DNA from 2 places in the Serratia sp. TSA_7 genome. Region 1 is predicted to be linked to the other one. Evidence: predicted binding sites of a transcription regulator. Region 1 holds the regulator's gene; the other holds the start of a gene.
The links. The regulator LexA, encoded in region 1, represses DNA repair genes until DNA is damaged. The targets are predictions, from matches to a motif close to TNCTGTATGTACATACAGNA.
Positions count from the first base shown of each region.

Region 2: rmuC (DNA recombination protein RmuC) is a predicted target of LexA. The motif match lies at 1,808-1,827, and genes of this name have one in related genera.

Region 1 covers NZ_JBQZFU010000011.1:54,122-58,309, reverse strand. Annotated here, with positions in the region: gene dinF (MATE family efflux transporter DinF) at 1-1,053, opposite strand, end outside; gene lexA (transcriptional repressor LexA) at 1,155-1,763, opposite strand; gene ACUTQW_RS23085 (diacylglycerol kinase) at 1,882-2,250, opposite strand; gene plsB (glycerol-3-phosphate 1-O-acyltransferase PlsB) at 2,400-4,188, shown strand, end outside.
Region 2 covers NZ_JBQZFU010000005.1:19,429-23,616, forward strand. Annotated here, with positions in the region: gene ubiE (bifunctional demethylmenaquinone methyltransferase/2-methoxy-6-polyprenyl-1,4-benzoquinol methylase UbiE) at 1-126, opposite strand, end outside; gene rmuC (DNA recombination protein RmuC) at 206-1,750, opposite strand; gene ACUTQW_RS16725 (DedA family protein) at 1,882-2,412, opposite strand; gene ACUTQW_RS16730 (tyrosine-protein phosphatase) at 2,499-3,281, opposite strand; gene udp (uridine phosphorylase) at 3,500-4,188, opposite strand, start outside.

The DNA.
Region 1 (4,188 bases):
ACGCAACTCGGGTAAAGAGGTTAATGCCGAGATGATTTGCTGCCCGGCAACGGCATACAGCACCCCAAAAGCCAGTGCCACCAAACAAGCCTGGCGACAGGCGGCGCGCCATACCTTGCGCAGTTGGCTGTCGTCGCGAGCGCCATAGGCATGGCCGGAATGCGCCTCTACCGCGTAGGCAAAGCCGTCGAGCGCGTAGGCCGTGAAGGTCAGCAAATTCATCAGTACCGCGTTTACCGCCACCACGTCGCCGCCAAGCCGGGCACCGAAAATGGTCAGTGAGGCAAAACACGCTTGCAGCAACAGTGAACGCAACATGATGTCGCGATTCAGCGCCAGCAGGCGCCGCAGATTACCGCGCCAGGCCTGGCGCAGCATCGGCGCGGAAATGCCTCGTATGCGCATCACCCGCCAGGCAAGCCATAGCCCCAGCAGCAGGGTGGCATATTCAGAGATGACGGTCGCCGTCGCCGCCCCTTGCACGTTCCAACCCAGCCCCATCACCAACCAGATATCCAGTACGATATTCAGCAGGTTACCGATAATCAGCAAGATCACCGGTGCACGCACGTATTGCACGCCAAGCAGCCAGCCCAGGATCACCATGTTGGCCAACGCCGCCGGCGCACTTAGCCAGCGGATTTCGAGGAATAGCCGCGCTTGTTCCAGCACCGCGCCATCGCCGCCCACGATCTGCAACGCCATATCGATCAACGGGTGGCGCAGCAGCACAATCGCCACACCGGCCAACACCGCCAGCCACAACGGCTGCATAAAAGCGCGCGCCAACCCCTGAGGATCCTGTGCACCGAGCGCCTGTGCCGCCAGCCCGGTAGTGCTCATACGAAGGAACAGCAGCAACATAAACAGGAAGCTGGTAGCCATGGCACCAATAGCAACGCCACCCAGATAGGCGGGGCTATCCAGGTGGCCAATCACCGCAGTATCCACCAGCCCGAGCAGCGGAACGGTAATATTGGAAAAGATCATGGGTAACGCAAGGCGCCATAGGGCTTTATCAGTATCGCTGGTGAAGGCAGAAAGCAGGCGCATAGTGAAATGTTCCCGTGGCGGTAGGGTTTGAATGAATCAGAAATGACATCGCCCCAGAGCTGGGGCGATTTAAATCAGAGGACAACGTTCAGGCGCAGCGATTAAATCCAGTCGCCGTTGCGGATCACGCCGACCGCCAGACCTTCAATGGTGAAATTTTGCTGACGCAGGTCGACCACGATAGGCTGGAACTCGCTGTTTTCCGGCAGCAGTTCAACCACATTGCCGTGTTTTTTCAGGCGTTTGACCGTAACTTCATCTTCAATACGCGCCACAACTACCTGGCCGTTCCGCACGTCCTGGGTTTTATGCACCGCCAGCAGATCGCCGTCGAGGATGCCGATATCACGCATCGACATGCCGTTGACCCGCAGCAGGAAATCCGCGCTCGGTTTGAACAAAGAAGGATCCACCTTATAGTGCCCTTCGATATGCTGCTGCGCCAGCAGCGGTTCACCGGCGGCCACGCGGCCAATCAGCGGTAAACCTTCTTCATCTTCCATCAGCAGGCGAATGCCGCGTGAAGCGCCGGAGACGATCTCGATCACGCCCTTGCGCGCCAGCGCTTTCAGATGTTCTTCTGCAGCATTTGGCGAACGGAACCCCAGACGCATGGCGATCTCGGCGCGCGTTGGCGGCATGCCAGTTGACGAAATATGATCGCGAATCAGATCATAGACTTCTTGTTGTCTGGTAGTTAATGCTTTCATTCCGCCCCCTGTTTGTTTATACAGTCTTGCTGTGAGTATATACAGGTAAGCGCGGCTTGGGAACCGAAGAATGAATAAAAATCAGGGATTAGCGCCCCGCCGCAACGGAGCGTTCCACTCAGGCAAAGTGTTGCCAGAGTACCGAACCCCAGACAAACAGCGCCAGTATGATCGTCAGCGTTACCGCCGCCGACCCCATATCTTTCGCCCGCCCGGAAAGCTCGTGGTGTTCCGTGCCCACCCTATCGACAATGGCTTCAATCGCGCTGTTCAGCATCTCGACGATCACGACCAACAGCACCGATCCGATCAGTAAAATGCGCGCTATCGCACCCACATCCAGCCAGATCGCCAGTATGATAGCCAGCACGGTCGCCACCAGCTCCTGGCGGAATGCGGCTTCGTGCTGCCAGGCAGCAGAAAAGCCTTTATATGAGTAGCCGGCGGCTTTAATAATACGGGTCAGGCCGGTTGCTTGGTTTGCCATGTTTTTTAGTGCCTTTCACAGAGGTAAGTCATAATTATAGAGCTTGGGTCAGGAAACTCTCCCGGCTCACGGTTTTCCAACACCACAGATCTGCTACCCGGTTTCTGGTATGCTTGCGGCGCATTGCTAACAAGAGGCTTCACGTTGTTATGTCAGGTTGGCGTAAAATTTATTATAAATTATTGAATTTACCACTTAAATTGTTGGTAAGAAGTAAGGTTATCCCTTCAGATCCGGTCACGGAGTTAGGGTTGGATCCCTCACGGCCGATTTTGTATGTTTTACCTTATAATTCCAAGGCGGATTTACTGACGCTGCGCACCCAGTGCCTGGCGCAGGATTTGCCCGACCCCCTCAATCCGCTGGAGATAGACGGCACCGTACTGCCAAGCCATGTGTTTATTCACGACGGCCCGCGCGTGTTCCGCTACTACACACCGAAAGAAGAGTCGGTAAAACTGTTTCACGACTATCTGGATCTGCACCGCAGCAATCCGGATCTCGATATTCAGATGCTGCCGGTGTCGGTGATGTTTGGCCGTTCCCCAGGCCGAGAAGGCCACGGCACGCCGCATCTGCGCTTGCTGAACGGCGTCCAGAAATTCTTCGCCGTCCTGTGGCTGGGCCGCGACAGCTTCGTGCGTTTCTCCAACACCGTTTCGCTGCGCCGAATGGCGACCGAACACGGCACGGACAAAACTATCGCACAAAAACTGGCGCGCGTGGCGCGCATGCATTTCTCGCGTCAACGTCTGGCCGCCGTCGGCCCAAGCCTGCCGGCTCGTCAGGATCTGTTCAATAAGCTGCTGGCGTCCAAAGCGATCGAAAAAGCGGTCGAGGACGAAGCGCGCAGCAAGAAAATTTCCCATGAAAAGGCCCAGCAGAACGCCATTGCGCTGATGGAAGAGATCGCCGCCGACTTCTCGTACGAGACGGTGCGCCTTTCCGATCGCGTGCTGAGCTGGACCTGGAACCGGCTGTATCAGGGCATCAACGTCACCAATGCCGAGCGCGTGCGCCAGTTGGCGCAGGACGGCCACGAGATCGTTTATGTGCCGTGCCACCGCAGCCATATGGACTACCTGCTGCTGTCCTACGTGCTGTATCACCAGGGCCTGGTGCCGCCGCACATCGCCGCCGGCATCAACCTCAACTTCTGGCCGGCCGGGCCGATCTTCCGTCGCCTGGGCGCGTTCTTTATCCGCCGCACCTTCAAAGGCAACAAGCTGTATTCAACGGTGTTCCGCGAATACCTCGGCGAGCTGTTTACCCGCGGTTACTCGGTGGAATACTTCGTCGAAGGCGGCCGTTCCCGTACCGGGCGCCTGCTGGAACCGAAGACCGGCACCCTGTCGATGACCATCCAGGCAATGTTGCGCGGTGGCACTCGCCCTATCACGCTGGTCCCGATCTACATCGGTTACGAACACGTGATGGAAGTAGGTACTTACGCCAAAGAGCTGCGCGGTGCGACCAAGGAAAAAGAGAGCCTGTTGCAGATGCTGCGCGGCCTGCGCAAGCTGCGTAATCTCGGCCAGGGTTACGTCAACTTCGGCGATCCGCTGCCGTTGACCGCCTACCTGAACCAGAACGTGCCGCAGTGGCGCGAATCGATTGACCCGATCGAAGCCCAACGTCCAAGCTGGCTGACGCCAACGGTCAACGACCTGGCGGCCAAGATCATGGTCCGCATCAACAACGCCGCCGCCGCCAATGCCATGAACCTGTGTTCCACGGCGCTGCTGGCCTCACGCCAGCGCTCGCTGACCCGCGAGCAGCTGCTTGAGCAGTTGGAGTGTTATCTGCAACTGATGCGCAACGTGCCTTACGCCGGCGACGTCACAGTGCCGACCCAAACGCCGGACGAGCTGCTGGATCACGCGCTGAACATGAACAAGTTCGAGGTGGAGAAGGATAACATCGGCGATATCATCATCC
Region 2 (4,188 bases), on a different contig from region 1:
CAGGTCGTTCATCACGTCATACTTTGCCGCTACCGAATGAAAAACGTCTGCCACCATGGCCTGCTTTTCGTCTCTAGCTACGGTGCGAAAACCGAAATCTGTGGTTTCCTGCGATTGATCTGCCATTGTCCTGCCTGCTATTCAGTCAATTTTGTGTGGTCGAGTGTACCAGAACCCCACGGAATACCCCACCTCAAGGCGGCTGTCATGCCTGCGAAGCGGAGCGTGGTTCTTCGGCGGAATCGTCGTCTTCCGCCTGCGGCAACGCGCTGACGTCATCGTCATCCGCTGCCTCATCTTCATAATGCTGCGCGCCTGCTTGCTGTGCCAGCAACGGATTGATCGGCCGTTTCACCTCAACCCCCAGCGCGCGGAACCCTTCGGTTTGGCCGATAAGATTACCACGGCCTTCGCTCAGTTTGTTCATCGCCTGGCGATAACTCCCCTGGGCCTTGTCCAGGCTCTGCCCCAGCGCCGACATGTCGTCGACAAACAGCCGCATCTTGTCATACAGCCGTGCCGCCCGGTCGGCAATGCGCTGAGCATTCTGACTCTGGTGCTCATAGCGCCACAGGTTGGTGATGGTGCGAAGCGCCACCAACAGCGTGGTCGGGCTGACCAGCATAATATTGTGTTTAAGCGCTTCGCTTATCAATTCCGGCTCCCGGTCGATGGCCAGCAGGAAAGCCGGCTCCACCGGAATAAACATCAACACATAGTCCAGTGAACGCAGGCCGGGCAACTGTTGATAATCTTTGCGCCCCAGCAAGCGGATATGGCCGCGCAACGAGGCGATATGCTCGCTAAGCGCTGCCTCGCGTTCCGCGTCGTCTTCACTGTTGAAATAACGTTCGTAGGCGACCAGCGACATTTTCGCATCGATCACAACATCCTTGCCTTGCGGCAGACGCACAATAACGTCAGGCTGCATACGGCTTTGATGATCCAGCCGCACATTAACCTGAGTTTCATACTCGTGCCCCTCGCGCAAACCCGAGGCCTCCAGCACCCGACTCAGCACCACCTCGCCCCAATTGCCCTGGGTTTTATTGTCGCCTTTCAGCGCCTTGGTCAGGTTAATCGCCTCACGTGCCATCTGCGCGTTGAGTTGCTGAAGGTTACGTATTTCATGGGTCAGGGTATGGCGTTCGCGGGCTTCCTGGCCAAAGCTGTCCTGCACCTGACGGCGGAAACCGTCCAGTTGTTCGCGCAACGGCAGCAGCAGGCGATCCAGGCTTTGCTGGTTCTGTTCGTTCACCTTGCGCCCGCTGTGTTCGAAGATGCGGTTGGCCAGGTTTTCAAACTGGGTGGTGAGCCGTTGTTCGCTGTTGATCAGCAAACGCTGCTTCTCTTCCGCCGCCATGCGGGTCTCTTCCAGACGGATGGTCACTTCCCGCAGTTCGGCTTCCTGGGCGCTGTTGACCTCGCGTTGGGCGCGCAGCTCCTGATTAAGCAGTTCGCATTCGGTGCGCCAGTGATTGAGTTGTTGCAGCTTTTCGTGCCCGGCCGCCAATTGGCTGTGCAAATTACGTAACTCCAAATCGGTTTGCCGCATTTGCTGTTCATTGCGTTGCAGAACGTCCTGCCGGGCCGCCGTTTCCTGCTGTGCCTGCTGCAACGACTGTTCCAGTAGCCGCAGCTCGGTTTCATGCTGCGCATGGGCCTGCTGCACGCGCAGGCTGGCGATCAACCACCCCAACAGTATGCCGACCACTACCCCGCCCACACCGTAAACCAAACTGGTATCCACCCTGCCTCCTGTTACGCCTTGCCGTTTATGCGCCCGTTGCCCGTCACGTTAAGGGGATGCTGTATGGATGTCCAGTCTGATTTTGCACCGGCAACGCAATATTGCGAAACGCCGCGCAAGTCAGGCAAAAACTAGCCAAACCACTGGGTTAACCACTTGATGCCAAAGGCTCCCGGCGCAAGAATGCCGAACGCCCAGATCATCGCTGAAGTGATATTCGCCAGTTGGAAGTAACGTTGGGGCATGCCGCAGATACCGCCGACCAGCGGCACCACCGCGCGCAGCGGCCCGAAGAAGCGGCCGATAAAAATGCCCAGCACGCCCCAGCGTTCAAAAAACGCATGGCCGCGGTCCAGCAACTGCGGATTACGCGATAACGGCCACATGTGCGCCACGCGGTCTTGATAGTGGTAACCGATCCAGTAAGAAAGCCAGTCGCCGAAAAATGCCCCTATGGCAGCGGCGGCCCAGATAGGCCAAAAAGCGATGCCGCTCTCGCCAATCAACGCGCCCAGCGCCAGCAGGATAACCGTGGCCGGCAACAGCAGGGACAAGAACGCCAGCGATTCGCCGAATGCCAGGAAGAAAATAATGGGGATGGCCCAGCCTTCGTGCTGACGCACGGCATCGCTGACCCAGTTGATAATGTCGTTGAGGCTCAATACGGGCTCCTGATACGGGGTTTCCTGTGCCAAGGATACGCAATGCCGACCGGGGCAGGTTAAACCCCGACTAAACATGTCGCGGTTTACTCGAGGTAGAACGCCTGCAGCGTTTCACGCTGACTTGGGCCCAGGCCGTATTCTGCCTCCAGCCAGCGATCGGTGGAACCGTATTGAGTGCGAATACCGCTCAGGGCGGTCATCAGGAACTCTTCGCGGACGCTTAGCACGTAGGTGAACTGCCCCAGCGCCGAGGCGTTCAGGCGAATCGACAGTTGATCCAGCATGTGCTCGCGGAAGGTCGCCAGCGTGGTTTCGGTCAGCAGGTAATCTTCAACCACCGTCGCCTCGTCAGCCCCCAGGGCAAACAACACCAGTGCCGCCCCCACCCCGGTGCGATCCTTACCCACCGCGCAATGCTGGACGATAGCGCCGCTATCGGGGGTAAGCAGCAGTTGGGTCAGCCGTTTATACGCAGGATTGCCGAACGGCAGCCGGCGATACAGCTCCTGCATAAACGCCTGTGCGTCGAAACCGGCCAACGTCTGGCTGGTCAGCTTTTCCAGGTTAGCGTTAACCCCACTGCTCAATGGGTTGGCCGGAACATGATGGTAATCGGCGCCACGCCACAGAATATCAGGCTTGTCCTGCACTTCGTCGGCGTCACGGTAGTCCAGCACCGAGCGCACCGGCACGCCGGCCAGGAAGGTGCAGTCGTTTTCCGTCAGGCAATTCAGCGAGCCGGAACGGAACAACAGACCGCGTTTGATGCGGCGACCACCGACGACGCCGTTGCCGCCTAGATCGCGGAAATTAATGCCGCCATCAAGCGGAGCAAGTGAAGGATGAAGCAGAATCTGGGCGGTCATAGACGTCCTCGTGGTTATTGTCTAAAAGGCGCAACCTGAACGGCAAAACCGAAATCAACGGATAAAGAGGCGGCCGAAAGGATGGCGCTGATGGCTATATACACCCTGGCTTTCACGTTGCGGCCAGCCGCAGTTTGCAAGGCGTGGATATAACCGTAACAGATTAAGGCTGAATGGAAAAACGGACCGCGTTGGCGGCCCGTTGAAGGGGGAGGCGATTACAGCAGGCGGCGTGCCGCTTCAACCACAATCTGTACCGCTTTGCTTTCGGTGTTTTTCATGGTTTCTGCGTTTGGAATTTCCTGCTGGGTGCGGTTGACGATCACGCCGGCAACCATACCGGCACGCAGGCCCTGGCTTGCGCACATGGTCAGCAGAGTGGCGGATTCCATTTCATAGTTCATCACGCCCATCGCCTGCCATTCTGCCATCGAGCCCTTAAAGCGGCTGACGACGCGGCCGGAATAGGTATCGTAACGTTCCTGGCCCGGATAGAAGGTATCAGAAGACGCGGTCACGCCAATATGCGTGGTGGCGCCGCTGGCCTTGGCGGCCTCGACCAGTGCGGTGGTGCAGGCAAAGTCGGCCACGGCCGGGAATTCCATCGGCGCAAAGTGCAGGCTGGCGCCGTCAAGGCGAACCGCCGCGGTAGTGACCAGCACGTCGCCGACGTTGATGTTCGACTGAATAGCCCCGGTGGTGCCGATACGCAGGAAGGTACGGATCCCCAGTTGCGCCAATTCTTCAACGGCGATAGAGGTAGACGGGCCGCCGATGCCGGTGGAGCAGACGATCACCGCCTTGCCGTCCAGCTCTGCGCGCCAGGTAGTAAATTCACGATGGGAAGCCAGGTGCACCGGATTTTCCATCAGCTTGGCAATTTTCTCTACGCGCTGCGGATCGCCCG